3 regions of the Kribbella jejuensis genome follow, and region 3 is predicted to be linked to each of the others. Evidence: riboswitches for the same ligand, from Rfam matches in the RefSeq annotation. Region 3 holds a riboswitch; each other region holds the start of a gene.
The links. Region 3 has a riboswitch for ZMP and ZTP ahead of FB475_RS03650 (5-aminoimidazole-4-carboxamide ribonucleotide transformylase). Riboswitches for the same ligand answer to the same signal wherever they lie in the genome.

Region 1 (9,438 bases), on a different contig from region 3:
CTTGAGCTGCTCGGTGGTCAGCTGCCCGCCCTCGACCCGGACCCGCATCATGAAGTAGCGGTCGTCCAGCTCCTCCGGCTCGAGCGTCGCGGTCTTGCCGCCGTCGATCCCGGGCTTGCGCTGGGTGTACAGGCCCCACCAGCGGAACCGGCCGCGCAGGTCGGCCGGGTCGATCGAGTCGAACCCGCGGTGCGCATAGACGTTCTCGATCCGGGCCCGGACGTTCAGGCCGTCGTCGTTCTTCTTGTTCTCTTCGTTCTTGTTCAGCGGCTCGCGGTATCCGAGCGCCCACTGGCCTTCGCCCTTGCCCTTGCGGGGGCGGGCGGGCTTGCGGGCAGCAGGAGTGGTGACGCCGGCAGTCATCGGGGGCGCGTCCTTGTCCTCGTGACAGGTGCTCACCAGCGGCGGGGAGATCGAAGCGTCGTCGGTTCGATGCGTTCCGCGCGGTGCGCACCCAGCGGTGATCGGGGATGATCAGGGGGCCGTCATTGGCCCAGGCAGGGTGGCTGTCAGAACATCGAAGGACAACAGATGGCGCTGCGCATCCGCCCGAGGTCGACATGGATGCGACCTACGAGGTGGGTGGACAGGGCAGCGAGCATGTCCACAAGCGTCAGCGCGACCGGCCGGTAAAGCAACTCCCATTCCTACATCCTGAGACTCGATCTCACCATGTGGTTATGTCTACCAGTCTGCTGTTCATTGTTCCGTGCTCCTTGCGTTATTCACAAGAGCTCTTGTGCAAGAGCTCTTGTGGAAGCTACGGTGCTGCCTATGGCACCTGCGAACCGACGCGCCGCGACCTCCTCGGTGGTCGCCGCGATCCACCACCCGCTCCGCCGGCGACTGCTCGACCTGCTCGGCGTCGAGGGCCCGGCCACCGCGTCGCAACTGGCCGAGCGGACCGGCGAACTGGTCGGCAACATCAGCCACCACCTCAAGGTGCTGGCCGCGGCCGAGGTCATCCTGGAGGCGCCCGAGCTGGCGAAGAACCGGCGGGAGCGCTGGTGGCGCAGCGCTCACCAGTCGTACAGCTGGTCGGTTGCCGACGCGGAGGGTGAGCCTGCCGGCGAGCTGATCGCAACAGTGTCCGAGGAGAGGAACGTCACACACCACACGGACAAGGTCCGGCAGTGGTTCGAGATGCGTTCGTCGTACGACGAGGAGTGGGTGCGGGCGGCATTTTCGACCGACAGTTGGCTGCGGCTGACGCCCGAGCGGCTCGAGGAACTGGGTCAACGGATCGGCGAGCTGATCCAGGAGTACTACGAGGCACCGTCGACCGACGAGTCGGCGCAGCCGGTCTACGTCTTCGCCCACGCCGTACCGGCCAAGCCGTGAGCTCGCCCTCGGTCGGGGCCGTCGTTGTGCCTGCACTCCGGCGGGATCGGCGGGTGCAGGCCTGGATCCTGTCCGGTGCGGTGTCCGAGGCCGGCGACGTCGCCTGGTACGTCGGGCTCGCGTGGAGTGCGGCGCAGGTGACGTCGCCCGCGGGCGCCGGCCTGGTGATGGGGATCGGGGCGCTGCCGCGGGCGCTGTTCCTGCTCTTCGGCGGCGCGCTGGCGGACCGCTGGGACGGTCGCCGGACGATGATCGTCGCCAACCTCGGGCGGATCGCGGTGCTCGTCGCCGCTGCGATCGTGGCGGTCGCGGACGGGGTGACGCTGCCGCTGCTGCTGACGGTGGCGATCGTCTTCGGGGCGGTCGACGCCCTGTACAACCCGGCCGCCGGGACCTTGCCGCGACGGATGGTCCAGCCTGATGACTTGGTGCCACTGGCGGCCGGGCGGCAGTTGGCCAATCGGCTGGCGGTGTTCGTCGGTGCGCCCCTCGGCGGTCTGCTGGTGGCTCACGGCGGGTTGATGACCGTGATGCTCGTCGACGCGGTGTCGTTCGGGGTGATCGCGGTCGTGCTGGCGTTGGTGGTCCGGCCGAGGTTTCCGCAGCCGGTGGCGAGCGGGCATTCGATCCGGCGGGACCTGGCGGCCGGCTTCGGCTATCTGCGCCGGGATCAGGTGGCCCGGACCTTGGTGATCGCCTTCTTCGGGCTCAACCTGTGTGTCGGTCCGGTCCTGGCGGTCGGACTGGTTCAGCGGGTGCACGGCAGTGGGTGGGGCTCGGGTGCGCTCGGCTGGTTCCAAGCCTGCTCGGGGATCGCGGCGGCGGTCGGGGCCGTGGTCGCGATGCGGTGGAAGCCGCCGGCGCCGGCCCGCGCCGGCCTGCTCGTGCTGATCGCCCAGGCGGCCGGCTGCGTGATGGTCGGCTTGGTCCCGCGCGTGGCCGTCTTCGCCGCGATGGCGATGATCGGTTTCACCGCCGGCCTGGCCTCCGCCCTGCTCTCGGGTGCCTTCCAGCAGACCATCGCCCCGGCCTTCCTCGGCCGCACGTCGAGCATCGTCAGCCTCTCCGACGACGGGCTGATGCCGGCCGCGATGGCGGGTTTCGGCGCCCTCATCTCGCTGATCGGCGTGGCCGCGGCCTGCGCCCTCCTCGGAGCCACCTTCGCGGCCCTCATGGTCTGGTCAGCCTCACGATTGCGGACACGCTGAACCTGTACGACGTGGCCGGCCACGTAAACTCACGCGAGTGTCCGGCTGGCAGAACGTCCGTGAGTTCACGCTGGGAAACGTCGAACGCCCGGCCACCCGCACCCGGAACCACATCGAGTGGGGCCCGAACGCGATCCGGGTGGCCTCCGGCTCGAAGGACGACCGAGTGCTCACGCCGTACGCCTATGTCGGCCCCGACCGCTCCCTGTACCTCGACGCCGACCTGACGCAACTCCTCTGCCGGGTCTCGCAATCGTCCGACCACGCCTGGTCGGTCCGCGACGCCGAGGACCACGAGGTCGGCACCATCACCCGAATCCCGTCCGGTCGCCCGCTCCTCCGCCCCAACTGGCGCATCACCCAACCCGGCCACCCCGAACTGATAGGCCGCACCGAATGGCTGAGCGGCCCACCCACCCGCCTCGCCGCCAAAGCCGCCGGCCGCCTCCTGATAGGCGTCCTCGACGGCCTCACCGGCATCGGCGACGAAGGCGGCGACCAACCCACAAAAACCCGCACGTTGGAGTGGCGCTCAGCCGACAGGGTCGCAATGTACTCCGAGGGCACGACCTCGATCACGGTGCACGCCGACTGGCTAGACCGCCGCCTCGCCTTCGCCTACTGCCTACTCGCCAAATGAACCAACGCGGTCCGTCAACGTGACTGGGCATCCCGGGGTGAGTGTGCCGGTCGGGTTGTTGGGCGGGCTGCCGGTGGGGGCTCAGGTGGTTGCGGCGCATGGGATGGATGCGACTGCGGTGGGGGTTGCGCGGGAACTGATGGTCGGCCTGAAGCCGCCTGTCCGCTGACGGCCGGTGGCAGCGGCTGCGCCACGGTGATCGATCGTCGCGCGGCCGACTGGCCGGTGGCGGCTGGTGGTAGGGCCTTTTGGACGGTGTTGGCGATGTCGATTGCTGATGCGCGTTGCCGGTCGGGTGTGGTTTCGCCGCGGGCGGTGGGGGAGCGGAGTTCCTCGGGTTTGGTGAAGTCGGCGACGGCGGCGACGACCTCGGGGGTGAAGGGGTCCCGGCGGTTCTGCGCCGGCGGTGTGGACGTCGGGTCCGGGGGCCGGAACAGCTCCCGCAGTTCGATTCGGAAGAACTTGATCAGCTCCTTCGTGCGCAGCACCCGGCTCCGGCGGAGGATTTGGCGTTCGAGGGGGAGGGTTGCCTTGTCGCGCCAGCTGACGTCGAACATGATCCGGCCGAGCCGGAAGCCCGGGTTCGTTTCGCCGCCGGGGAAGCCGCGGGCGTTCCCGTGGGTGAAGAACTCGCTGTAGAACGCGCCGTCGTCCTCGTTCTTGAGCACGTTCCACGCACGGTACTTGTCCGTCGGCAGCTCGCCCCGCACCCACGCCTCGTCCATCAGCGCGTGCGACGCGGCGTTCAGCGGACGGTGCCCGACATAGTGGTACTGCGGCCGCTCACCACGCCGGCGCCGGTCGTACTCGGCGATGATCTGCGGCCACTCGTCCGCCGAGATCGACCGTGCCAGCCGGGACGCGAACGACGTCCGCGCGCGCAGCTCGGCCCGTGACGTCACCGGGCGATCCGTCCGCCCGGTCATTGTCTCGAGCTTGTCCATCACGAACGTTCCGCCGTGCGGACCGACGCGGTTCCAGCGGGTGACGTCCAACGACGGCTCACCGGCGTTCAGCGCGCGCAGTACGGCGATCCCGGCCCGGTACAGCGGCACCCGCCGCCGCATGATCCGCGTCTCCCAGGCAATCCGGTACTCGCTGTCGAGCCACGCCGTACCGACGAGACGCTTCGCCTTGCGGCGGTTCACCGCGGGTGTTCCGCTCGCCAGTTCTTGATCATCTGTTCCATGTCCGCGTGGATGAACGCGAAGAAGTCGGCCGCCTCGGTCAGCCGCCGGCAGACGGGGGAGTCCTCGGCGAAGAGCGCGGCGCCGGCGCGGCTGGTCGCCTCCCACTCGCTCAACGCGAGGTTGCGGCGTTCGAGGATCGCGGCGAAGACGTCCTCACGGATCCGGTAGTGGTCCTTGCGCGACCCGGGGAGCCGCTCGCGGGAGATGAACGAGACCTGCAGCAGTTGCCGGACCGCGCCGGACACCGCGGGCTGGCTGATCTTCAGCATCTCGGCGAGCTCGGCCGCGGTCATCGTCCCGTTCGGGCTGACCAGCATCGCGCCCATCACCCGAGCCGACATCGTCGGTACGCCGCTGTTCGCCAGCACGCCCGCGAACCGCTCGACGAACTGGCTGACGGCTTCCTGGCTCGGTTCCTCGACCATGGTTGAAGCTTACAGTAATTTGATTTATCGCAACTATCACAAGCTTCTGATAATTTGAATCACATGACCACGACCACCTCGGAGTCGACACTGACCGGCGCTCGCCGGTTCGGTGTGCTCATCGCGCTGTGTCTCGCCGTACTCGTCCTCGGCCTCGACACCACCGTGCTGAACGTCGCGCTGCCGACGCTCGCCAAGGATCTCGACGCGTCCACCAGCCAATTGCAGTGGATGGCGAACAGCTACAACCTGGTGCTCGCCGCGCTGCTGCTGCCGGCCGGGCTGCTCGGCGACCGGTTCGGACGGCGCAAGATCATCGCGATCGCCCTGACCTTGTTCGGTTTGGCGTCGCTGGCTTGCGCGCTGTCGAACTCGGCCGGTCAGCTGATCGCGGCTCGGGCGTTCCTCGGCATCGGCGCGGCAATGATCGTGCCGGTCGCGCTGTCGCTGATCACCGTGCTGTTCCGCACCGAGGAGGAGCGGAAGAAGGCGATCGGCTTCTTCGTCGTTGCCAACAGCATCGGTATGCCGCTCGGCCCGATCGTCGGCGGCCTGCTGCTCGACCACGCCGGCTGGCAGTGGATCTTCGTGATCAACATCCCGATCGCGTTCCTGGCCGCGCTCGCGGTGACGCTGCTCGTCCCGGAGAGCCGGAGCGCGAACCGCCCGGCGATCGACTGCCTGGGCATCGTCCTGTCCAGCGCGGGCCTCGCAGCCTTGGTGTACGGCGTTACGAAGGCGGGCGAGTCTTCGTGGACGGACGGTGTCACGATCACGTTCCTCGCGCTGGCCGTCGTACTGATCACGTGCTTCCTGCTGTGGCAGCGCCGGAACAGTGAACCGCTGATCGAGCTGCGGCTGTTCCGCGAACGAGTGTTCACCGGCGGTGCCGTACTGCTGACAGTCTCGGTGTTCGCGATCTTCGGGTTGCTGTTCACGATGCCGCAGTACTTCCAGGGCATCAACGGATCGGACGCCCTGCACACCGGCCTGAAGCTGCTGCCGTTCATCGGCGGGATGACCGTCGGCGCCAAGCTGGCCGAGCCGGTGGAGTCGAAGATCGGCACCCGCCTGGTTGTGATGACCGGCTTCGTCGTGATGGCGGCCGGCTTCGTACTCGGCGCGTTCACCGACCTCGGCACCGGGTACGGGTACACCGCGATCTGGTTCGTGGTGGTCGGTTTCGGCCTCGGCTGTTCGATGCCGCAGGCAATGAACGCGGCGCTCGGGGTCCTCGACCCGGAGCGGGCGGGGACCGGCTCGGGGCTCTTGCAGGCGTTCCGGCAGGTCGGCGGCACGGTCGGGGTCGCCGTACTGGGAACCGTGCTCAACTCGGTCTACCGCCACCACGTGGACACGACCGGTCTGCCGGCGCAGGTGGCCGACGCGGCCGAGCGAAGCCTCGCAGGCGGACTGGCCGTCGCCGCCAAGACCAACGCGCCGGCCCTGGCGGCCGACGTACGAGACGCCTTCCTCACCAGCCTCAACACCACGATGTGGGTGTCCGGCGGCATCGCGGTTGCCGGAGCTGTGCTCGCGGCGACGCTGATGCCGAAGCGGGCCGCGAAGGCTTCGCCGGACGCGCTGACCGGCGTCGAGCGGGACGCCTGACGACAAACGACAGCGCCCGCTCCAAGCCGCTTCACGCAAGCAGGAGCGGGCGCCGTAAAACGTGTCAGTTGAGCTCGAGACCCGGGTACAGCGGATGCTTGTCGAGGATCTCGGCGGAGGCGGCGCGCGTCTTGTCGGCCACGCCGTCGGCCAGCACGTACTTCGCCTTCGACGGGGCGCCGGCCGAGGTGGTGGTCGGGGTCGTGGCGGACAGCACGTCGACGATCAGTTCGGCGACGCGGTCGAACTCGTCGGCGCCGAACCCGCGCGTGGTGAGGGCCGGCGTACCGATCCGGACGCCGGAGGTGTACCAGGCGCCGTTCGGGTCGCGAGGTACAGCGTTGCGGTTGGTGACGATTCCGGCATCGAGCAGGGCGGACTCCGCCTGCCGCCCGGTGATGCCGTACGACGAGACGTCGAGCAGCACGAGGTGGTTCTCGGTACCGTCCGTGACGAGCTTGACGCCGCGCTTCATCAGGCCCTCGGCGAGGGTGACCGCGTTGTCTGCGACGGCCTGCGCGTACTCGCGGAACGACGGCTGCCGCGCCTCGGCCAGCGCGACCGCCTTCGCGGCCATCGTCTGGCTGAGCGGACCGCCGAGCACCATCGGGCAGCCGCGGTCGACGGACTCGGCGTACTCCGGCTGGCAGAGCACCATGCCGCCGCGCGGGCCGCGCAGCGACTTGTGCGTGGTGGTCGTCGTGACGTGTGCGTGCGGCACCGGGTCGAAGTCGCCGGTGAACACCTTGCCCGCGACCAGGCCGGCGAAGTGCGCCATGTCGACCATCAGCGTCGCGCCGACCTCGTCGGCGATCTCCCGCATCTTGGCGAAGTTCACCTTGCGCGGGTACGCCGAGTAGCCGGCGATCAGGATCAGCGGCTTGAACTCACGAGCCTTGCGGGCGACCTCGTCGTAGTCGAGCAGCCCGGTCTCCGGGTCGGTCCCGTAGGAGTGCTGGTTGAACATCTTGCCGGAGATGTTCGGCCGGAAACCGTGGGTCAGGTGACCGCCGGCGTCCAGCGACATGCCGAGCATCTTCTGGTCGCCGAGCGCCTTGCGGAGCTTGGTCCAGTCCTCCTCGGTCAGGTCGTTGACGTGCTTCGCACCGGCCTCGGCGAGCGCCGGCGACTCGATCCGCTGCGCCAGGATCGCCCAGAACGCGACCAGGTTCGCGTCGATGCCGGAGTGCGGCTGGACGTACGCGTGCGGGGCGTCGAACAATGCCTGCGCGTGGTCGGCGGCGGCCTGCTCGACGGTGTCGACGTTCTGGCAGCCGGCGTAGAAGCGGTGCCCGATCGTGCCCTCGGCGTACTTGTCCGACAGCCAGTTGCCCATCGTGAGCAGGGTGGCGGGGGAGGCGTAGTTCTCGCTGGCGATCAGCTTCAGCGAGGACCGCTGGTCGGCCAGCTCGGCCTTGATCGCGCCGGCGATGGTCGGCTCGACCGCGGCGATCACCTGCAGCGCGTTGTTGTACGCGGCCGACGCGGCGGCAGCGTCAAAGGACTGAGTCATCGTTGTCTCTCCTGCGGTTGCAGTGGGTCGAAGGCACCCAGGCGCACGGTGCCGACGGGTTTCGCTCCCCGGTGGTTCTCCACCTTCAGCGCGCCAGTCGCGACGTCGCTCACCCTATCGTGCGCTCGAGGATCCGATCGAACGGAGTCGTCCGCGGCAACGTCCCGAACACACCGCCCCAATCGCCGGCCAGCCGCGACGCGACGAACGCATCGGCGACCTCCGGCGTCGAGTTCCTGATCAACAACGAAGCCTGCAGGCACAGGGCCATCAGCGCAGCCAGCCTTCGCGCGCCGGCTTCGGCGTTCTGGTGATCAGCAAGCGCTTGCAGGACATCCTCCACGGCCGCATCCAGCCGGGTGTCGGCACCTTGGACCGAGCCGACCTCGAGCAGCCACGCCTCGAGCGACTCCGGCTTCCGCAGCGCCCGCAGTACGTCGAGCGCGTTCACGTTCCCGGACCCTTCCCAGACCGAGTTCAGCGGCGACTCCCGGTAGAGCAGCGGCAGCCCGGACTCCTCGACGTACCCGTTCCCGCCGAGACACTCCAGCGCCTCCGCGACCATGAACGGCGTCCGCTTGCACACCCAGAACTTGGCCAACGGCAACCCGATCCGCCGGAACGCCGCCGCCTGCTGATCACCTCCGACGGATGCGTCCACCGCCGCTGCCAACCGCATCCCCAGCGCCGTCGACGCCTCGGACTCGAGCGCCAGATCCGCCAGCACGTTCTGCATCGCCGGCTTGTCCGCCAGTAGCCCACCGAATGCGCTTCGGTGCCGCGTGTGCCAAACTGCTTCGACCAGCGCTCGCCGCTGGAGGGCCGACGAGCCGAGAACGCAGTCCAGCCGGGTTGCCGCGACCATCTCGATGATCGTCCGGACGCCGGCGCCCTCCTCGCCCAGGCGGTATCCGATGGTTCCGTGGAACTCGACCTCGGACGACGCGTTCGACCGGTTCCCGAGCTTGTCCTTCAGCCGCTGCAGCGCGAACGGGTTCCGGTTGCCGTCGGCAAGAACCCGCGGGACCACGAAGCAGCTCAGTCCGTCCGGCGCCTGCGCCAGTACCAGGAACACGTCCACCTGCGGCGCCGAGCAGAACCACTTGTGTCCGTGCAGTTGGTACACGTCCCCGGCCGGCGTCGCGGTCGTCACGTTGGCCCGCACGTCGGACCCGCCCTGCTTCTCGGTCATCCCCATCCCGGCCAGTACGCCGTTCTTCGCCGCGGCCGGCAGCCGGCGTACGTCGTACTCGGTCGAGGCGAGCTGCGGGATCCACTCCTTCGCGAGCGCCTCGTCGGCCCGCAGCGCCGGTACGGCGGCGTACGTCATCGAGATCGGGCAACCGTGACCCGGTTCGACCTGCGACCACAGGTAGAAGCCGGCCGCGCGGGTCAGGTGCGGCGCGGGCGCGTCACTCGTCCACGGCGCCGCCTGCAGCCCGAAGCCGACGGCATGCTGCATCAGCCAGTGCCAGGACGGGTGGAAGTCGACCTCGTCGACCCGGTTCCC
Region 2 (9,438 bases), on a different contig from region 3:
TTACCCCGATTGGCGGAGCCGATCCGCGGCCGTACCTTCCTGGTGTGGCGACGGACGATCTGCGCAAGGACCTGCGGGCCGCGGTGGCGGCGCGGCAGGAGCTCGGCCCGGAGTACGAGGCCGAGCTCATCGACAGCTTCCTCGACAAGCTCGACCAGCGCGACGCCCAACGCCGTGCCGGCCTGCTCCCCGAACCGGTCCCCAGTCGGCCGGTGCGTCGCCATCCGGGTCGGGAGACCGACCCGGGCGGACTCGCACTGGCGATCATCTCGATCATCGCGGCGATCCCGATCACCGCGATCGCCGGCGACATGATGGGCAAGACCGGCGTCCTGATCTGCTGGCTCGGCCTGGTCGGCATCAACTACGCCCGCGCCATGACCCACCGCCGCTAGCCGACCGGGATCTGCCGGCCCTGGGCATCGAAGGCTCGGACCTCGGTCTTCAGACGCTGGCCGACCTTGAACTTCCCGTGCGCCTGGACCTCGACGTAGGCGAAGCCGCCGTCCACGACGCCGCCCGTCCACGGTCCAGATTTGCCGTCCAGCAGGTACCGCGCCTCGACCTTGGCAACGTCCGGACGGGCCCGGTAGAGCCGCCACGCCTGCAGGGTGGTGAGGTCGTCGGTGAAGTCGCCGTCCGCGCTGCCGAGCGCCACCAAACCGCGCTGCGCCGTGGGCTGGGCCCGCCAGGCCTTGTCCTCGATCCGTCCGACCGTGCCGATCGCGCCGAGCTTGCCACTCGGTGGCGTCCGCGTGAGGCAGTAGCGGTAACCGAGCTTGGCAGTGGAGGGCGCCCCACCCTGCCCTGGCATGCGGCGGCCACGGGTCGCGGTGGGCGGCGGAGCGGAGGGCGGCGGAGCGGTCGACGTCTTCGTGTCGAGCGCCAGTCCCACCAGCGCGCTGCTGTCCTTGGTGATTCCCCGGACGTGACGGCTCCAGACGAGCTCGGCGGGACCCGCCTCGCCGGGAAACTGGCATTCCGCGATGACCTTGGTCAGGTCGCCCTTCGCCACTGCGCCGAGATCGACGCCGACCTTGGCTTCCGGCGACGCGAGCGACGTACCGGCCACGCCGGGCGCGCCGGTGCCGTCGGGTGACTTCTGGGTGACGACCAGCGTGCCGGCGACCACGGCTCCGACGGTGGCGACACCGACCATCGGGGCGAGCCAGTGCCGGGCCGGGTGGTGGGTGACCGACCGGGTCCGCTCCATCAGCCGGCTGCGCATCCGGGAGCGCTCGGCGGCGCTCAGTGGTGGGACACGCGGTGGTTCGAGATCGGTGGTCATGAGAGCTCCTCGGTGAGGGCGACCCGGGTGAGCAGGTCGGGGAAACGCTGACGGGTGCGGTGCAGCCGGGCCTTGACCGTCCCGATCGGTACGCCGAGGGCTTCCGCCGCCTCGGCTGTGGTCAGCCCGGACCAGACGACGAGCTCGAGCGTCTCGCGTTCGTGCCGGGGAAGTTTCCCGACGGCGCGACGGATCGCCGACATCCGCAACTCGTCGTCGACGCGGCGGGCGACGTCCGACGCGTGGTCGGGCGCATGGCCGGATGCATGGTCGGGTGCATGGCCGGGCGAATGCACGTCTGCGGGCGGCGGGCCGGGCAGCCGGGCGAGCGCGTTCCGCAGCCGGCCCGCCGCCCGGGCCAGGGTCCGGCACTCGTTGCCGGCCACCACGAGCAGCCAGCCGCGGGCGCTCGGTGCGGTCAGTGGACCCGGAGGGTTGCGCTCGAACCGCCGCCAGGTGCTCAGGAACGTCGCCTGGACCACGTCGTCGGCGGTGCTCCAGGAGGCGGTCCGGCGGAACGCGAACGCCCGGACGTCGTCGGCGTACCGGTCGAACAGCTCGCCGAGGGCGAATTGGTCACCTGTGCGCAATCGCTCCCACAGCTCCTGGTCCGAGCCGTCGATCGGATCCGAACCACGCCCCGCGGATCCCATCGACGGCTCCGTATCGTCAGTCAGGGTGATCTTCACATCAGCTAGTGACCGCTCGCAGGCCCGATGGTTGCATCACAGGGCGGTGATGATCTGCGCGAGTCCGGATTCCACGTCGCCTGGCAGGTCGAGGAGCAGGCCGCGGTGGACGCCGTACCAGGGGGAGAGGCGCGCCCAGTCCTTCGAGCGCTTGATCAGGTCCGGGCTCGGGCGGTAGACCTCGCGCACGCCGGCGGCGACGGGTTCCGGTGCGCCGTTGAGCGGCCAGCAGAGGTCGAGGGCCGGATCGCCGATGACCGCGTCGGTCCAGTCGATGATGCCGGTGATCCGGCCGTCCTGCATCAGGATGTGGTCCGGGCCGAAGTCGCAATGGATCAGGGAGGTCCGGACCAGCGCCACCCGATCGAGGAGGTCCAGGGCCTTGCCGTGTAGCTCGGCCGGCAGCAGCGGCACGATCTGGGTGCGGAACTCGGCGAGAGTGGCCGTCTTCTCGGCCGTAGCGGTCGCTGCGTCGAGTGCGCCGTACCTGACGGCCTCCGCAGAGTCGACGGCGTGCAAGGCCTTCAGAAAGCCGCCCAGCGCTCGTCCGGTTTCCTCGTCGCCGTCGGTGAACGGTTGTCCGGGAAGCCTCAGGTGACGTACGCCGTCCGCTGTCCGCTCGGGCACCGGGATCGGCAGGGGTAGCTGCGGAGCGAGCCAGGGGAGGAGGGTGGCCTCGGCGAGCAACCGCGGACGGACCTCTGGCCGACGCGGTGCGCGATGGATCCACGGGCCTTCGATCCACGCGCGGCTGTCCCATCCCTCGTCGATCGCCAGGCTCCGGACCCAGTCGCCGAGCAGCCCCACGCTGTCCGGCATGAACGACCACTCGTCGAACTTCGCCACCAGGTCCGCGGGCGACATCCACGCGCCCCACTCGACCTCCTCGGGCTGGTGCCGGACCGGGCCGTCCCAGACGCAGGTGTAGAGATACGCGTGGTACTGCGTGTTCTCGTCCGCGTAGTCGCCCTCCGGCAACCGGGTCAGCTCCACACCGGCGATCCCGAGTTCCTCCTCGAGCTCCCGTACGACGGCGTGGAACGGGTCCTCACCCGCCGCCACCACACCGCCCGCGGCGAAGTCGTACCGGCCCGGATAGACGTCCTTGGTCGACGTACGACGATGCACGTAGATGTCACCGGCCGGATTCCGGACGACCACGCCGGTCGCCGAGTGCCGCAGGTTGTCGCGCCGCATGACAGATCGCGGTACCGACCCGGTGACCTGGTTGTGCTCGTCCAGAATCGCCACCAGCTCGTCCATCCGGGCAGTCTCACATGTAACCCTGTGGACACAGCAACCACTTTCGTCGGCGGTACCGCGTAGGCTCGGACGCATGAGTGTTCGGCGGATCATGGGTACCGAGACCGAGTTCGGCATCTCGGTACCGGGCCAGCCCGGGGCCAACCCGATGCTGACCTCGAGCCAGGTGGTGAACGGCTACGCGCAGACGCAGCCACTCGCGCGCAAGACCCGGTGGGACTTCGACGAGGAGCATCCACTGCGGGACGCCCGCGGGTTCGACCTGAGCCGGGAGGTGGCGGACTCCAGCCAGCTCACCGACGAGGAGACCGGCCTGGCGAACGTGATCCTCACCAACGGCGCCCGGTTGTACGTCGACCACGCCCACCCGGAGTACTCGGCACCCGAGACCACCAACCCGCGGGACGCGGTGGTCTGGGACAAGGCCGGCGAGCTGGTGATCATGGAAGGCGCGCGGCAGGCGCGGGTGATCCCGGGTGCGCCGCAGCTGAACCTCTACAAGAACAACGTCGACAACAAAGGCGCGTCGTACGGCGCCCACGAGAACTACCTGATGCGCCGGTCCACGCCGTTCGCGTCGATCGTGCGGCACCTGACGCCGTTCTTCGTCAGCCGCCAGGTGGTGACCGGGGCCGGCCGGGTCGGGATCGGCCAGGACGGCGCCACCCACGGGTTCCAGATCAGCCAGCGCGCGGACTACTTCGAGGTCGAGGTCGGCCTGGAGACGACGCTGAAGCGGCCGATCATCAACACCCGCGACGAGCCGCACGCGAACCCGGACCGGTACCGGCGGCTGCACGTGATCATCGGCGACGCGAACCTGTCCGAGATCTCGACGTACCTCAAGGTCGGGACGACCTCGCTGGTGCTGGCGATGATCGAGGACGGCTGGCTGACCGACGACCTGGGCGTCGACCGTCCGGTGACCGCGCTGCACGAGGTCAGCCACGACCCGTCCTGCACGCATCTGCTGACGCTCAAGGACGGGCGCAAGATCACCGCCGTCCAGCTCCAGACGGAGTACCTCGAGCAGGCCCGGAAGTACGTCGAGGACAAGTACGGCGACGATGCGGACCGGCAGACGAAGGACGTGCTGCACCGCTGGGAGCAGATCCTCGACCAGCTCGCGCTGGACCCGATGAAGCTGTCGGACCAGCTGGACTGGGTGGCGAAGTACAAACTGCTCCAGTCCTACCGCGACCGCGACGGCCTGGACTGGGACGACCCCAAGCTGCACCTGGTCGACCTGCAGTACGCCGATCTCCGTCCGGACAAGGGCCTGTATTACAAGTTGGTGAAGTCGGGCCGGATGCAGCGGGTCGTCACCGACGAGGAGATCCGGATGGCGGTCGCGCACCCGCCGACCGACACCCGGGCGTACTTCCGCGGCCGCTGCATGCAGCAGTACGCGCCGCAGGTCGCGGCCGCCTCCTGGGACTCGGTGATCTTCGATCTGCCGGGCAAGGAGTCGCTGCAGCGGATCCCGACGCTCGATCCGTTGCGGGGCACGAAAGCGCACGTCGGCGCACTTCTTGACCAATGCGACACCGCCAGTGACCTGGTTCGCACCATTACTGGGGGTGCGGCCGGGTAGGGTCGCTACTGAAGGCCGATTTGGGCGGTCTTCCCAGCGGTTCTAGGAGGTGGCCACATGGCGAAGGACGGCGGTCAGCAGCACAAGCAGCCGAAGCGTTCGTCGACCGAGGAAGAGGTCGAGCAGGTCGAGGCGTCCGAGGACGTCCAGGAACGCAAAGAACGGCTCGACGAGGACGTCGACTCGATCCTGGACGAGATCGACGAGGTGCTCGAGGAGAACGCCGAGGAGTTCGTCCGCGGATTCGTGCAAAAGGGTGGGGAGTGAACCGCTCGATGACATCTGATGCCTCCGGCCGGCTGCCGGAAGCCTTCCTGACCCCGGGCGGCTCGTCGTTCATGGACTTCCTGGCCGGGCACGCGCCCGACCTGCTGCCCGGACGACGGTCGCTCGGTCAGGGTGACCTGTCCAGTGAAGTCCCGCACGGCACGACGATCGTGGCCGCCACCTTCCCCGGTGGCGTGATCATGGCCGGCGACCGGCGGGCCACGATGGGCAACATCATCGCCCAGCGTGACATCGAGAAGGTGTTCCCGGCCGACGAGTACTCGGCGGTCGCCTTCGCCGGCTCGGCCGGTTTCGGGATCGAGATGGTCCGGCTGTTCCAGGTCGAACTGGAGCACTACGAGAAGCTCGAGGGCGCGACGCTGAGCCTGGACGGCAAGGCGAACCGGCTCAGCGCGCTGATCCGGGGCAACCTGCCGATGGCGATGCAGGGCCTCACCGTGGTGCCGCTGTTCGCGGGGTACGACGAGGACATCAAGGGCGGCCGGATCTTCTCCTACGACCCGACCGGCGGGCGGTACGAGGAGACCCACTTCTACAGTGTCGGTTCGGGCTCGCTGTTCGCCCGCGGCGCGCTGAAGAAGCTCTACCGCGAGGACCTGTCCGAGACCGACTGCGTGACGGTGGCGATCCAGTCCCTGATCGACGCCGCCGACGACGACTCGGCGACCGGTGGCCCGGACATGCTGCGGCGGATCTTCCCGGTGGTCGGCGTGGTCACCGCGGACGGTTACCGGCGGCTGCCCGAGGACGAGGTCGCGGCGCTCGTCGACGCGGCCTGGGAGCAGCGGCACCGGCGTCCCGACGGTCCGGCCGCCCCCTCGCTGACCTGATCACCCCGAACTGACAGAGGACTCGATGAGCGTTCCCTTCTACGTCTCGCCCGAGCAGCTGATGCGGGACCGGGCGGACTTCGCCCGGAAAGGCATCGCCAAGGGCCGCAGCGCGATCGCGCTGCAATATGCCGACGGCATCCTGTTCGTCGCGGAGAACCGGTCACCCGCACTGCACAAGGTGGCCGAGATCTACGACCGGATGGCCTTCGCCGCCGTCGGCCGGTACAACGAGTTCGAGAACCTGCGGATCGCCGGCGTCCGGCTCGCCGACATGCGCGGGTACTCGTACGACCGTCGTGATGTCACCGGCCGTGCGCTCGCCAACGCGTACGCGCAGACCCTCGGCGCGATCTTCTCCTCCGGTGGCGAGAAGCCGCTCGAGGTGGAGATCCTGGTCGCCGAGATCGGCAACAGCGCGGCCGACGACCAGATCTACCGGCTCACGTACGACGGCTCGATCGCCGACGTCCGTGGGTACGCCGTGATGGGCGGCCCGGCGGAACAGGTCGCGGACTACATCGGCGAGCACTACCGCGACGGCATCTCACTGGCCGGCGCGCTGCGGCTCGCGGTGGACGCGCTCAGCCACGACGGCACCGAGGTCCGCGAACTCACTCCGGACCAGCTCGAGGTCGCGGTCCTGGACCGCACCCGCACCCAGGTCCGCAAGTTCAAGCGGATCACCGAGGAGACGGTCGCGCGGATCCTGTCCGAGTCGCAGCCCGACACCTCGGAAGGCCCCGGCTCCGGGGACACCGCGGCCAAGCCCGAGGACACGACCTCACCGGCCGGTGAAACGACGGCGCCCCAGCCGGACGCCGACGACGCACCGGTGGCCCCACCGGAAGACCCCGTAGACGACCGTCCACTGTGACGGATCAGTCCGAGTACTCAGCCGTCACCGACCACGTGGCGGCTGAGTCGTCTCCGGGGCCCTCGACACCACGCGAGCCGGCGGGGCGCACCGAGCAACCGGACGCCGTGCCTGCCGACGGCAGGCCGGTTGATCCGGCCCCGTGGGAGTTGCTGGGGGAGGAGCTGGGGTTCGAGCGATTCCTGTCCGTGCGTCTGCGGCGGTACCGGATGCCCGACGGGCGCGAGGTCGAGTGGGACGTGTTCGGCCGTGAGGCCGGGATCAACGCCGGGGTAACCGTGCTGCCGCTGACGCCGGAGGGGCGGATCGTGACGGTTCGGATGTTCCGGGCCGGGCCGGACGCGGTGGTGACGAACCTTCCGGGCGGTCTCGTCGAGCCGGGGGAGGACGTCGCGGTGGCGGGGGCGCGGGAGCTCGAGGAGGAGACCGGGTACACCTGCGAGACGCTCGACGTGGTCGGCTGGCAGTGGTCGGGCGCGTCCTCGACGTTCCGTAAGTACGTCGCGATCGCCCGCGGCTGCCGCCCCGACGGCAAGCAGCAACTCGACGAGGCCGAGGACTGCGTCCCGGTCGAACTCACCGTCGACGCCTTCCGCGCCGAACTCCGCAACCCCGGCGCGATGACCGGCATCGACGCCGCCTACCTCGCCCTCGACCACGCCGGCCTCCTCTGACCGCCAGCTCGACGGCACGTACACCCCCGCCGCGGCGTTCGCTATTCTGAGACCGGGCCGCGACTGGCGTTGAGGTGGGATACCACCGGGGAACGGCCTGCCGACTGGCTTCGCCGCGCGCCTGGGCATCTTCGAGCGATGATTCGAATGCTGAGGAGTGCGCGCATGAGTGCTGAGCTGATGATCGGAACCGACCTCGCCGCCGAGATGGTGGCCAAGGCGGCGGAGCGGGCGAGTGCCCTGCAGGAGCAGTACGGCGTCCAGCCGTGTCTCGCGACGGTACTGGTCGGCGACGACCCGGCGTCGGCGACGTACGTCCGGATGAAGCAGAACCGCTCGAAGAAGGCCGGGATCGCGTCGCGCAGCGTCGTACTCCCGGACTCGACGACCACCGAGGAACTGGTCGCGGAGATCACCAAGCTGTCCCAGGACCCCGCCGTGCACGGGATCCTGCTGCAGCACCCGGTGCCGCCGCAGATCGACGAGCGGGCCGCGTTCGAGGCGATCGACCCGGCCAAGGACGTCGACGGCGTGACCATGCGGTCCTTCGCCGCGATGGCGTTCGGTGACCCCGGGTTCCGCTCCGCCACACCCGGCGGCATCATGCGGCTGCTGGCGGCGTACGACGTACCGCTGGAAGGTGCGCACGCCGTCGTGATCGGCCGCAGCCCGATCCTCGGCAAGCCGGCCGGGATGTTGCTGCTGGCATCGAATGCGACCGTCACCTACGCGCACTCCCGGACCCGCGACCTGCCGGAGCTCGTCCGCACCGCCGACGTGGTGATCGCCGCCGTCGGCAAGGCGAACTTCGTCCGCGGCGACTGGCTGAAGCCGGGCGCGGTCGTCGTCGACGCCGGCTACAACGAGGGCAACGTCGGCGACGTGCACTTCGCCGAGGCGTCGGAGGTGGCGAGCCTGATCACGCCGGTCCCGGGCGGCGTCGGGCCGATGACGATCGCGCTGCTGCTCGAGCAGACGGTCGACGCTGCTGAGACGGCTGTCCACTCTTTGACTGGCCTGGCCTAGGGTTGGGGGACAAGACCTAAGGAGGCGGACGTGGCGGTACGGGCGATCCGGGGTGCCACCCAGCTGGACGTGGACGAGCGCGAGCACCTGCTCGAGCGGTCCGCGGAGCTGGTGAAGGCGGTCCTGGAGGCGAACGATCTGGAGAACGAGGATCTGATCAGCATCCTGTTCACCGTCACGTCGGACCTCCGGTCGGAGTTCCCGGCCGTCGCCGGGCGGCAGATCGGGCTCACCGACGTACCGCTGATGTGCATGCAGGAGATCCCGGTACCGCACGCGCTACCGCGGGTCGTCCGGCTGATGGTGCACACCGAGTCGCCACGCTCCCGCGACAAGATCCAGCACGTCTACCTGCACGGCGCCGTCGCGCTCCGCCCGGACCTGACGGGCGCCCAGTGACCGAGTTGCGGGGGCCGGTTCGCATCGTCGGTACCGGGCTGATCGGTACGTCGATCGGTCTCGCGCTCGCCCGGCTCGGCGTGGTGGTGGAGCTCGTCGACGGGAACCCGGACAACGCGCTGATGGCCGAGCGGATCGGCGCCGGCTCACGGCTGGTCGAGATCGAGCCGCAGCTGGTCGTGGTCGCCGTACCGCCTGATCACGTCGGCGCGGTCGTCGCCGAACAGCTCGAGCAGACGGATGCGGTCGTCACCGACGCGGCCAGCGTGAAGTCGAAGCCGCTCGCGGACGCGCGCAGCCTGGTGCCGGACGTCAGCCGGTACGTCGGCAGTCACCCGATGGCCGGCTCCGAACGGAACGGGCCGCTGGCCGCGCGCGCCGACCTGTTCGACGGCGCGACCTGGGCGATCACCCCGCACGCGACCAGCGATCCGGACGCCGTCGACCTGGTACGGCGACTCGCGGAGGCCTGTGGCGCCCGGACCGTCGAGCTGTCGGTGGAGGACCATG
Region 3 (9,438 bases):
TTGCTGACGCCGGCGGCGACCATCGGCCAGACCATCGCGTCCCGGTGCACGACGAAGTCGACCACGACGGGAGCGTCGGTGACGGCCATCGCCTTCTCGATCGTGGCGTCCACAGAATCCTTGTCGGTGCAGCGCAGACCGACGCCGCCCATCGCCTCGGCCAGCTTGGCGAAGTCCGGGATCCGGGTCGAGTGCAGGTCGGTGTTGGAGTACCGCTTGTCGTAGAACAGCGTCTGCCACTGCCGGACCATGCCGAGCGACTGGTTGTTGATCACGGCAACCTTGATCGGGATGCCCTCGAGCGCGCAGGTGACGAGCTCCTGGTTGGTCATCTGGAAGCAGCCGTCGCCGTCGATCGCCCACACGGTCTTGTCCGGCCGCGCGACCTTCGCGCCCATCGCGGCGGGTACGGCGTACCCCATGGTGCCGAGGCCGCCGGAGTTCAGCCAGTGGCCGGGCTTCTCGAACGGCAGGAAGTGCGCGGACCACATCTGGTGCTGGCCGACGCCCGCGGTGTACACCGCGTCCGGTCCGGCGATCTCGCCGATCCGCTTGATCACGTGCTGCGGCGACAGCGTGCCGTCCTCGGGTTCGTCGTAACCGAGCGGGTAGCGGGTCCGGACGTCCTCCAGCTGGTGCCGCCAGGTCTCGTACGACGGGGTGCGGCCGGCGCTCGCGATCTCGGTCTTGAGGGCGCCGATCAGGTCGGTGATGACCTCCTTGCAGTCCCCCACGATCGGCACGTCCGCGGCGCGGTTCTTGCCGATCTCGGCCGGGTCGATGTCGGCGTGGATGACCTTCGCCTCCGGCGCGAACGAGTCCAGCTTGCCGGTCACCCGGTCGTCGAAGCGCGCACCGAGACAGATCAGCAGGTCCGAGCGCTGCAGCGCGCCGACCGCGGACACCGAGCCGTGCATGCCGGGCATCCCGAAGTGCAGCTCGTGGGTGTCGGGGAGCGCGCCGCGGGCCATCAGCGTGGTGACGACGGGGATGCCGAGCATCTCGGCCAGTTCCTTCAGCTCGGCGCTGGCCTGCGCGCGGATCACGCCACCGCCGACGTACAGCACCGGCTTCTCGGCCGCGGCGATCAGCCGGGCCGCCTCACGCACCTGCTTCGGGTGCGGGCGGGTCACCGGCCGGTAGCCGGGCAGCGACAGCTCGGTCGGCCACTGGAAGTCGACCATCGACTGCATCGCGTCCTTGGTCACGTCCACCAGCACCGGGCCGGGCCGGCCGGTGGAGGCGATGTGGAACGCCTCGGCGATCGTGGTGGCGATGTCGTTCGGGTCGTTGACCAGGAAGTTGTGCTTGGTGATCGGCATCGTGATGCCGCGGATGTCGGCCTCCTGGAAGGCGTCGGTACCGATCGCGGCGCTGGCGACCTGCCCGGTGATCGCCACCAGCGGCACCGAGTCCATGTACGCGTCGGCGATCGGCGTCACCAGGTTGGTCGCGCCCGGGCCCGAGGTCGCCATGCACACGCCGGTCTTGCCGGACGCGGAGGCATACCCCTGGGCGGCGTGGCCGGCGCCCTGCTCGTGACGTACCAGGATGTGGCGGATCTGGGTCGAGTCGAGCATCGGGTCGTACGCCGGGAGGATCGCGCCACCCGGGATGCCGAAGACGGTGTCCACTCCGGCATGTTCCAGTGCGCGGATCAGAGCCTGTGCCCCGGTCAGCTGCTCACTCATGAGAGAGCCTTCCTGTCCTGTCACGAATTGACTTGTTCGCGACCGATCCATCCTCGCTCGTGGCCGTTCCCGCCGCGCTACTGGGTCGCAGATAGTCGCATTGGCAACAAAAAACCCCTTCCGCCGGGTTGGCTGAAGGGGCGCGCTCGACTCTGTGGTCGCGTCAGTCGGCGCGCCGCACAAGTACGAGGAGAATCGATCGCATGTAGGCATTATTCGCCCCGAACCGGCGGCCGGGTCAAGCTGAGCCGTCCGGCGTCTCACTTGTTGAGACACCCGTCTTACGTTCGCTGTCTGCGTTGTTCGGGCCCGGGGTGGCTCCTAGGCTGCCACGGTGACCGACGATCCGTACGGCGATGAGCAACTGGTAGCCCTCTACGACCTGGACAATCCAGCCGGCGAGGACCACGCGTACTACCGGGCGCTGGCCGCGGGCGCGTCGAAGGTCTTGGACTTCGGGTGTGGCACCGGCCTGCTCACGCGATCCCTGGTCGCGCCAGGGCGGACCGTCATCGGGATCGACCCGAGCCCGACGATGCTCGGCTACGCGCGCCGTCAGCCCGGCGCTGACGCGGTGACGTGGATCGACGGCGACCACCACGCCGTACGGCCGACCGGTGACGTGGACCTGATCGTCAGCAGCGGCAACACGATGATGCATGTCGCCCAACATCTGCCCGCGTGCACCGCGTTGGCCGCCGCGCTCCGTCCCGGCGGGGTGTTCGCGTTCGAGTCGCGCAACCCGGCGGCGCGGGCCTGGGAGCAGTGGACGAGCGAGGCGACGTACGGCGAACGCGACACGATCGCCGGTCACCTCAAGGAGTGGCTCGAACTGATCGAGATCGCCGACGGCCGCGTGGTCTTCGACGCCCACAACGTCTTCGAAGACGGCCACGACGCCGTCTACCGCAACGTCCTGTACTTCCGCTCCGCCGAGGAAATCACCGAAGACCTGCGGACAGCCGGCTTCTCCGACATCACCATCAAGGGCGGCTGGCACGACGAACCCCTGACCACCGACTCCCGCCTGCTGGTGGTTCGCGCGACGAAGTAGGCTGAGGGCACCGCGACTGGCGTGGGTGGGGTACCACCGGGGAGCTTCGGGCGGGGCGTCGTCCGCCTGGGCGCCTCCGAGTTCGTCGGAGGTTGTGATGCGGTTGCGGTACGGGATGAATCCACAGCAGGCGGCGCGCGTCGAGGACGCGCCGTTCACGGTGCTCGCGGGTGCGCCGTCGTACATCAATGTGCTCGACGCGCTGACCGGGTGGCAGTTGGTGCGGGAGGCTTCGGCGCGGTTCGGCGTACCGGCGGCGGCGTCGTACAAGCATGTGTCACCGGCCGGTGCAGCGCTCGGTGCATCCGTGACCGAGGCGTACCGGCGAGCGCGCGACGCGGATCCGAAGTCCTCGTACGGCGACTTCGTCGCGGTCTCGCATCCGGTGGACCTCGAGCTGGCCGGCCTACTGAAGCGGGTCGTGTCGGACGGCATCATCGCGCCCGGGTACGACGAGGGCGTCCTGGAGATCCTCGCGGCGAAGAAGCGCGGGACGTACCTGGTGCTGGAGATGGACGCGTCGTACGAGCCGCCGGCGAAAGAGGTGCGCGACGTGTACGGCGTACGGCTCACGCAGGAGCGGGACGTTGCGCCACTCCCCCAGGATCTGCCGGACGACGCCGTCCTCGGGATGATTGTTGCCCGCTACACCCAATCGAACACCGTCGTGATGGTGAAGGACGGGATGACGATCGGTGTCGGCGCCGGGCAGCAGTCACGCGTCGACTGCACGCGCCTGGCCGGCGAGAAGGCGGCACTCTGGTCCTCCGAGCCGCTCACCGGGGTGACGATGGTCTCCGACGGGCACCTGCCCTTCGCGGACAACGTCGAGGTCGCCCACCGGTACGGCGTCACCCACATCGTCGAGCCCGGCGGCTCGATCCGCTCGTCCGAGGTCGCCGCCGCCTGCGCGGACCTCGGCATCACCTGGTCCGCTACGGGTCTGCGGCTCTTCAGACACTGAGCAGATAGGAGCCCGAGGCAACAGCCTCACGGACCTTGGCAGCCGTCTCCTCCGCGTCGAGCCTCGTCGTGTCGAGCGCGTGGCGTTCGAGCTCACCGAGGTCCGCGAAGGCCGCGTGCAGCCCGGTGAGCGCGTCGGTGTCGGTCAGCTCGACACCGGCGCGCGCCTGCCCGCGCTCCAAGGTGGTCGCGAGATCCGGCCGGAGTACGACGTACGACATCCGCCACTGCCCCTCCGCGGCCGCGGTCCGGTACGGCGGCAGGAACCACGGTCCGATGATGCCGTCCACCACGACGTCGTACCCGCCGTCGGCGAACACCGCGACCGCAGCGACGATCGCGTCCACCACCACGACGTTCTGCCGTTGCGATTCCGGCAGGTACGGCGGGATGAAGCCGGTCCGGATCGCCCGGAAGAACTCGTCGGTCGTCACATGCACCGTCGGACGCGCCGCGTCGGTTGCGACCAGCCGGGCCACCGTGGTCTTGCCTGAGCCGGATGGCCCGGTCAGCAGGAGGACATCACTCATAGTGCTGACGGTAACGGCTTCAGCCTCCCGCGACGCTCGGCAGGATGAGCAGCTCGTCCCCTTCCGACAATGGGGTCTGGAGGCCGTCGAGGTCGCGGATGTTGTCGTCGCGCAGGTACACGTTGACGTGCCGCCGCACCGCACCCTGCTCGTCGGTGAGCCGGCGCCGGAGCGGCGGGTCGAGCGCGGCGAAGGCCTCGGCCACCGTGGCGGCCTCGACCTGCACCCGTTCGGCCCCGCCCGCAAACGGGCGGAGCACGGTCGGCAGGCGTACTGCGATCATCCGACGACCGCCGCGCGCACGGTGAGGATGTCGGGCAGGTGGCTCGCGACCTCGGTCCAGGTGTCACCCGCGTCGGCGCTCGCGTAGACGCAGCCGTCCCGGGTGCCGACGTACACACCGGCCGGGTCGGCGGTGTCGGTCGTCATCGCGTCCCGCAGTACCGGGATGTAGGAGACGTCGGGCAGCCCGGACGACAGCGCCTCCCAGGTCGCGCCGGCATCGCGGGAGCGGAAGACCCGGCAGCGCGCGTCGGTCGGGATCCGGTTGCCGTCGGCGACCAAGGGGAACACGTACACGGTGTCGGGCTCGTGCGGGTGCACGACGATCGGGAAGCCGAAGTCCGACGGCAGGCCGTCCGCGATCGACTGCCAGCTCGCGCCGCCGTCGTCCGACCGGTACACGCCGTGGTGGTTCTGCGCGAACATCCGTTCCGGTACGTCGGGGTGCGCCGCCAGCTTGTGCACGCACTGGCCGAACTCCGGGTCCGGATCCGGCATGAAGTAGGCCTTGATCCCGTGGTTCGCCGGGGACCAGGTCTCACCGCCGTCCGTCGTCCGGTAGACGCCGCCGGTCGACATCGCCACGCTCAGCCGCAGCGGATCGGTCGGGTGCGGCAGCACGGTGTGCACCGCCTGCCCGCCGAACCCGGCGCCCCAGTCCTTGCGGTGCGGGTGGTCCCACAGACCGCGGACCAGGTTGAACGTGACGCCGCCGTCGGTCGACTTCCACAACGCCGACGGCTGCGATCCGGCGTAGACGACGCCGGGCTGGTCGGCCGGTGCCGCCTGGATCTGCCAGACCCGCTCGAGCGAGGCCTCGGCGTCCTGCGGGAAGCCGATCGAGCCCTCCGGTGGCTCGGCCCAGGTCTTGCCGAGGTCGTCGGAGTGGAAGACCGCGGGGCCCCAGTGTTCGCTGGTGCCGCCGACGAACAGCCGAGCGCCGTGCGCGCCGTCGCCACGCGTGTCGATGCCCACGGCGTACACGCCCTGCATCTCGAACTCCGGCACCGGCCCGTCGAGCTGCCAGTCCTTGCGGGCAGCGTCGCTCCGGCCGATCCAGAGCCCCTTCTTGGTCCCGATCAGCAGTACGGCCTCGGACATCGTCGTCCTCCCTCTACCGTGGTGGACCCCCCACCACATTGATCAACGGTTCCCCGGACGCGTAGCGCTCCATTTGCGCCCGCACCAGCCTGGCGACCCGCGGCGCGAACGCCGTCGAGGCCCCGCCGCGGTGCGGATTGATCAGCACGTTCGGAGCAGACCACAGCGGATGTCCGGCAGGCAACGGCTCGGGGTCGGTCACGTCCAACGCGGCCCGGATCCGGCCGGTGCCGAGCTCGGCGACCAGCGCGTCGGTGTCCACGACGACACCGCGAGCGACGTTCACCAGCAGGGCGCCGTCCTTCATCCGTTTCAGGAACGTCGCGTCCACCATCCGTGTGGTCTCCGGCGTCGCCGGAGTCAGCAGCACGACGACATCCGCGCGCGGCAGCAGCTCCGGCAGCTCGGTCAGCGGGTGTACGCCGTCCCGCTCCCGCCGCGCGACCCGGATCACGTCGCACTCGAACCCGCTCAGCCGGCGCTCCAGCGCCTCGCCGATCGCGCCGTACCCGAGGATCAGCACGGTCCGGTCGGCGAGCGAGTCGTCGACCTGGTCGTAGGAGTTCGGCCAGACCTGGCGCTCCTGGTCGCGGACCGCGCGCGGCAGGTTGCGGAACGAGGCGATGATCAGCCCGACCGCCAGCTCGGCCGTCGACGCGTCGTGCACGCCGCGGGCGTTGCAGAGCGTCACGTCGTCGGCGAGCCGCGACTGGACGTGCTCGAACCCGGCGGTCTGCAGCTGGACGACCTTCAGCGAGGGCATCTCCCGGACGACGTCGAACACGTCACCGCCGCCCATGTAGCTCGGCACGTAGAACTCCACCTGCTCGAGCGACTTCGGCCGCTCGCCACCGGCGAACCACTCCACCTCGATCCCCGCGGGGACCCCGCCGAGGAACGCCTCGGGATCCTCCCACGGCAGCCATGCCTTCACCACATCACCCATGCCGCAGAACCTACTCGGGGTCTGGGACACTTTTGAACTCCCGTGCCAGACATCGGGTGCCGTCGTAAGCTGGATCGGTGCCTTCGACATCGGATGTGGCGGCGGTGGTGGCGCACGATCAGGCCGTCGGCCGGCTGCGGGAGTCGTACGAACAGATTCCGCCGGGCGTGCCGGTCCGGCTGGCGAAACGCAGCTCGAACCTCTTCCGCCCGCGGACCGAGCTCGACCGCCCGGGGCTGGACGTCTCCCGGCTGACCGGCGTGATCAGCATCGACCAGGACGCGCGGACCGCCGACGTCCAGGGAATGTGTACCTACGAGGACCTGGTCGCGGCGACCCTCCCGTACGGGCTGACGCCGATGGTCGTACCGCAGCTCAAGACGATCACCCTCGGCGGCGCGGTCACCGGCCTCGGCATCGAGTCGTCGTCGTTCCGCGCCGGCCTGCCGCACGAGTCCGTCCTCGAACTCGACATCCTGACCGGCGCCGGCGCGTTGGTCACCGCACGTCCCGTGGGCGAGCACGCGGACCTGTTCCGGATGTTCCCGAACTCCTACGGCACGCTCGGCTACGCGACCCGGTTGCGGATCGAGCTCGACCGGATCTCGCCGTACATCGCGCTCCGCCACGTCCGGCTCGAGCTCGACGCGCTCGCCCCGGCGATCGACGAGATCGTTGCCTCCGGCACGTACGACGGCGAGCCGGTGCACTTCGTCGACGGGGTCGCGTTCAGCCCGTCGGAGGCGTACCTGACGCTCGGCCGGAACAGTGACGCCGCGGTGAAGACCAGCGACTACACCGGCCAGCAGATCTACTACCGGTCGATCCAGCAGCGCCCGACCGACTTCCTCACGGCGCACGACTACCTGTGGCGGTGGGACACGGACTGGTTCTGGTGTTCTGCTGCGTTCGGCGCCCAGCGTCCGGTCGTACGGCGATTGTGGCCGCGCCGCTGGCGCCGCAGCGACGTGTTCCACAAGATCGTCGGCTTCGAGAACCGGCACCACTTCGCCGCCCGGCTGAACCAGCGGCGCGGACGCCCGGACCGCGAACGCGTCATCCAGGACGTGGAGATCCCGGTCGCCCGGCTCGCCGACTTCCTGCGCTGGTTCGACGCGCAGGTCGGGATGCGGCCGGTGTGGCTGTGCCCGCTGCGGCTGCGCGGGTCGGAGTCCTGGCCGCTGTATCCGCTCAAGCCCGGGGAGACGTACGTGAACGTCGGCTTCTGGGGCACCGTACCGATCGCGCCCGGCGCGACCGACGGCGACGTCAACCGGCGCATCGAACAGGCGGTCACCGACTTCGGCGGCCACAAGTCCCTGTACTCCGACGCCTACTACGACCGCGACACCTTCGACCGGCTCTACAACGTGCCGGCTTTGACCGAGGTCAAGAATCGCTACGACCCGAACAACCGACTCACCGGACTCTACGAAAAGGCGGTGACGCGCCGATGACGACGCTAGCTACCCAGGTTTCCATCGCTGACGCGCTCACGACCGTGACCCCGGACGGTTTGCCTTTCCGGTTCACGGCGTACGACGGCAGCGCCACAGGCCCGGAAGACTCACCGATCCACATGCACCTGGCCTCGGAGCGCGGCCTGTCCTACATCCTGACCGCGCCCGGCGACCTCGGACTGGTGCGCGCGTACGCGATGGGCGACCTGGAGATCACCGGCGTGCACCCGGGCAACCCGTACGACCTGATGCGGATGATGCTCAACCAGGTGCACTTCGAGCGGCCGACCGCGGCGGAGGCACTGCGGATCGTCCGCGGGCTCGGCTGGAGCCACCTCAAGCCACCGCCCCCGCCGCCGCAGGAACACCTGCCGAAGTGGCGTCGTACTTTCGAAGGACTGCGGCACTCCAAGACCCGGGACAAAGCGGCGATCCACCACCACTACGATGTCTCGAACACCTTCTACGAGTACATCCTCGGGCCGTCGATGACCTACACCTGCGCCGTGTACCCGACGGCGGACTCGACACTCGAGCAGGCGCAGTACGAGAAGTACGACCTGGTCGCCCGCAAGCTCGACCTGAAGCCGGGCATGCGGCTGCTCGACGTCGGCTGCGGCTGGGGCGGCATGGTCCGGCACGCGGCCCGCGAGTACGGCGTGACCGCGCTGGGCGTCACGTTGTCGGCGGCCCAGGCGGAGTGGGCGACCGAGGCGATCAAGCGCGAGGGCCTGGAGGACCGGGCCGAGGTACGTTTCCTGGACTACCGCGACGTGGCGGAGCGGGACTTCGACGCCATCAGCTCGATCGGCCTGACCGAACACATCGGTGTCCGCAACTACCCGTCGTACTTCGGCTTCCTGCTGGACCGGCTCAAGCCCGGCGGCCGGCTGCTGAACCACTGCATCACCCGCCCGGACAACCGGTACCGCTCGACGGGTGCCTTCATCGACCGCTACATCTTCCCCGACGGTGAACTGATCGGCTCCGGCCGGATCATCGCCGAGGCGCAGGACGCGGGCTTCGAAGTCCGCCACGAGGAGAACCTCCGCGAGCACTACGCACTGACCCTGGCCGCCTGGTCCGACAACCTGGTCGCCCACTGGGACGAGGCGGTCACCGAGGTCGGCTACCCCACCGCGAAGATCTGGGGCCTCTACCTCGCCGCCTGCCGCGTCGGCTTCGAACGCAACAACACCCAACTCCACCAGGTCCTCGCCGTGAAACTCGACGAGAACGCCGACGCCCACTTCCCCCTCCGCCCCACCTGGGGAAGCTGACCCATCCGAGCTGCCGGTCGGCGCGGTCTTCAGCCGCGCCGGCCTTCGCGCCCACCGGTCGGCCGCCCATGCGGCGGCTAGCGTAGGGAGAGGGCTAGCGGAGGAGACGGGTGTGCGCGGTAGGGCTGCGG

Region 1: linked by a shared signal. The riboswitch ahead of FB475_RS31990 (glycine hydroxymethyltransferase) and the one ahead of FB475_RS03650 (5-aminoimidazole-4-carboxamide ribonucleotide transformylase) in region 3 are both predicted to bind ZMP and ZTP.
Region 2: linked by a shared signal. The riboswitch ahead of FB475_RS29555 (bifunctional 5,10-methylenetetrahydrofolate dehydrogenase/5,10-methenyltetrahydrofolate cyclohydrolase) and the one ahead of FB475_RS03650 (5-aminoimidazole-4-carboxamide ribonucleotide transformylase) in region 3 are both predicted to bind ZMP and ZTP.

What each region holds. Positions count from the first base shown of each region.
Region 1 is NZ_VFMM01000003.1:893,410-902,847, reverse strand. It holds gene FB475_RS32025 (nitrite/sulfite reductase) at 1-363, opposite strand, end outside; gene FB475_RS32020 (winged helix-turn-helix domain-containing protein) at 775-1,341, shown strand; gene FB475_RS32015 (MFS transporter) at 1,338-2,549, shown strand; gene FB475_RS32010 (hypothetical protein) at 2,587-3,189, shown strand; gene FB475_RS37020 (hypothetical protein) at 3,204-4,337, opposite strand; gene FB475_RS32000 (GbsR/MarR family transcriptional regulator) at 4,334-4,804, opposite strand; gene FB475_RS31995 (DHA2 family efflux MFS transporter permease subunit) at 4,868-6,415, shown strand; gene FB475_RS31990 (glycine hydroxymethyltransferase) at 6,480-7,928, opposite strand; ZMP/ZTP riboswitch at 7,957-8,039, opposite strand; gene FB475_RS31985 (acyl-CoA dehydrogenase family protein) at 8,038-9,438, opposite strand, start outside.
Region 2 is NZ_VFMM01000003.1:382,541-391,978, forward strand. It holds gene FB475_RS29510 (hypothetical protein) at 45-395, shown strand; gene FB475_RS29515 (hypothetical protein) at 392-1,288, opposite strand; gene FB475_RS29520 (RNA polymerase sigma factor) at 1,285-1,941, opposite strand; gene FB475_RS29525 (phosphotransferase) at 2,014-3,240, opposite strand; gene dop (depupylase/deamidase Dop) at 3,314-4,834, shown strand; gene FB475_RS29535 (ubiquitin-like protein Pup) at 4,892-5,101, shown strand; gene prcB (proteasome subunit beta) at 5,110-5,952, shown strand; gene prcA (proteasome subunit alpha) at 5,978-6,829, shown strand; gene FB475_RS29550 (NUDIX hydrolase) at 6,826-7,503, shown strand; ZMP/ZTP riboswitch at 7,553-7,637, shown strand; gene FB475_RS29555 (bifunctional 5,10-methylenetetrahydrofolate dehydrogenase/5,10-methenyltetrahydrofolate cyclohydrolase) at 7,669-8,529, shown strand; gene aroH (chorismate mutase) at 8,560-8,928, shown strand; gene FB475_RS29565 (prephenate dehydrogenase) at 8,925-9,438, shown strand, end outside.
Region 3 is NZ_VFMM01000001.1:764,359-773,796, forward strand. It holds gene FB475_RS03640 (acetolactate synthase large subunit) at 1-1,691, opposite strand, end outside; gene FB475_RS03645 (class I SAM-dependent methyltransferase) at 2,026-2,745, shown strand; ZMP/ZTP riboswitch at 2,748-2,824, shown strand; gene FB475_RS03650 (5-aminoimidazole-4-carboxamide ribonucleotide transformylase) at 2,843-3,709, shown strand; gene FB475_RS03655 (AAA family ATPase) at 3,699-4,238, opposite strand; gene FB475_RS03660 (MoaD/ThiS family protein) at 4,258-4,521, opposite strand; gene FB475_RS03665 (WD40/YVTN/BNR-like repeat-containing protein) at 4,518-5,621, opposite strand; gene FB475_RS03670 (2-hydroxyacid dehydrogenase) at 5,635-6,567, opposite strand; gene FB475_RS03675 (FAD-binding oxidoreductase) at 6,645-8,024, shown strand; gene FB475_RS03680 (SAM-dependent methyltransferase) at 8,021-9,307, shown strand; gene FB475_RS03685 (PQQ-dependent sugar dehydrogenase) at 9,420-9,438, shown strand, end outside.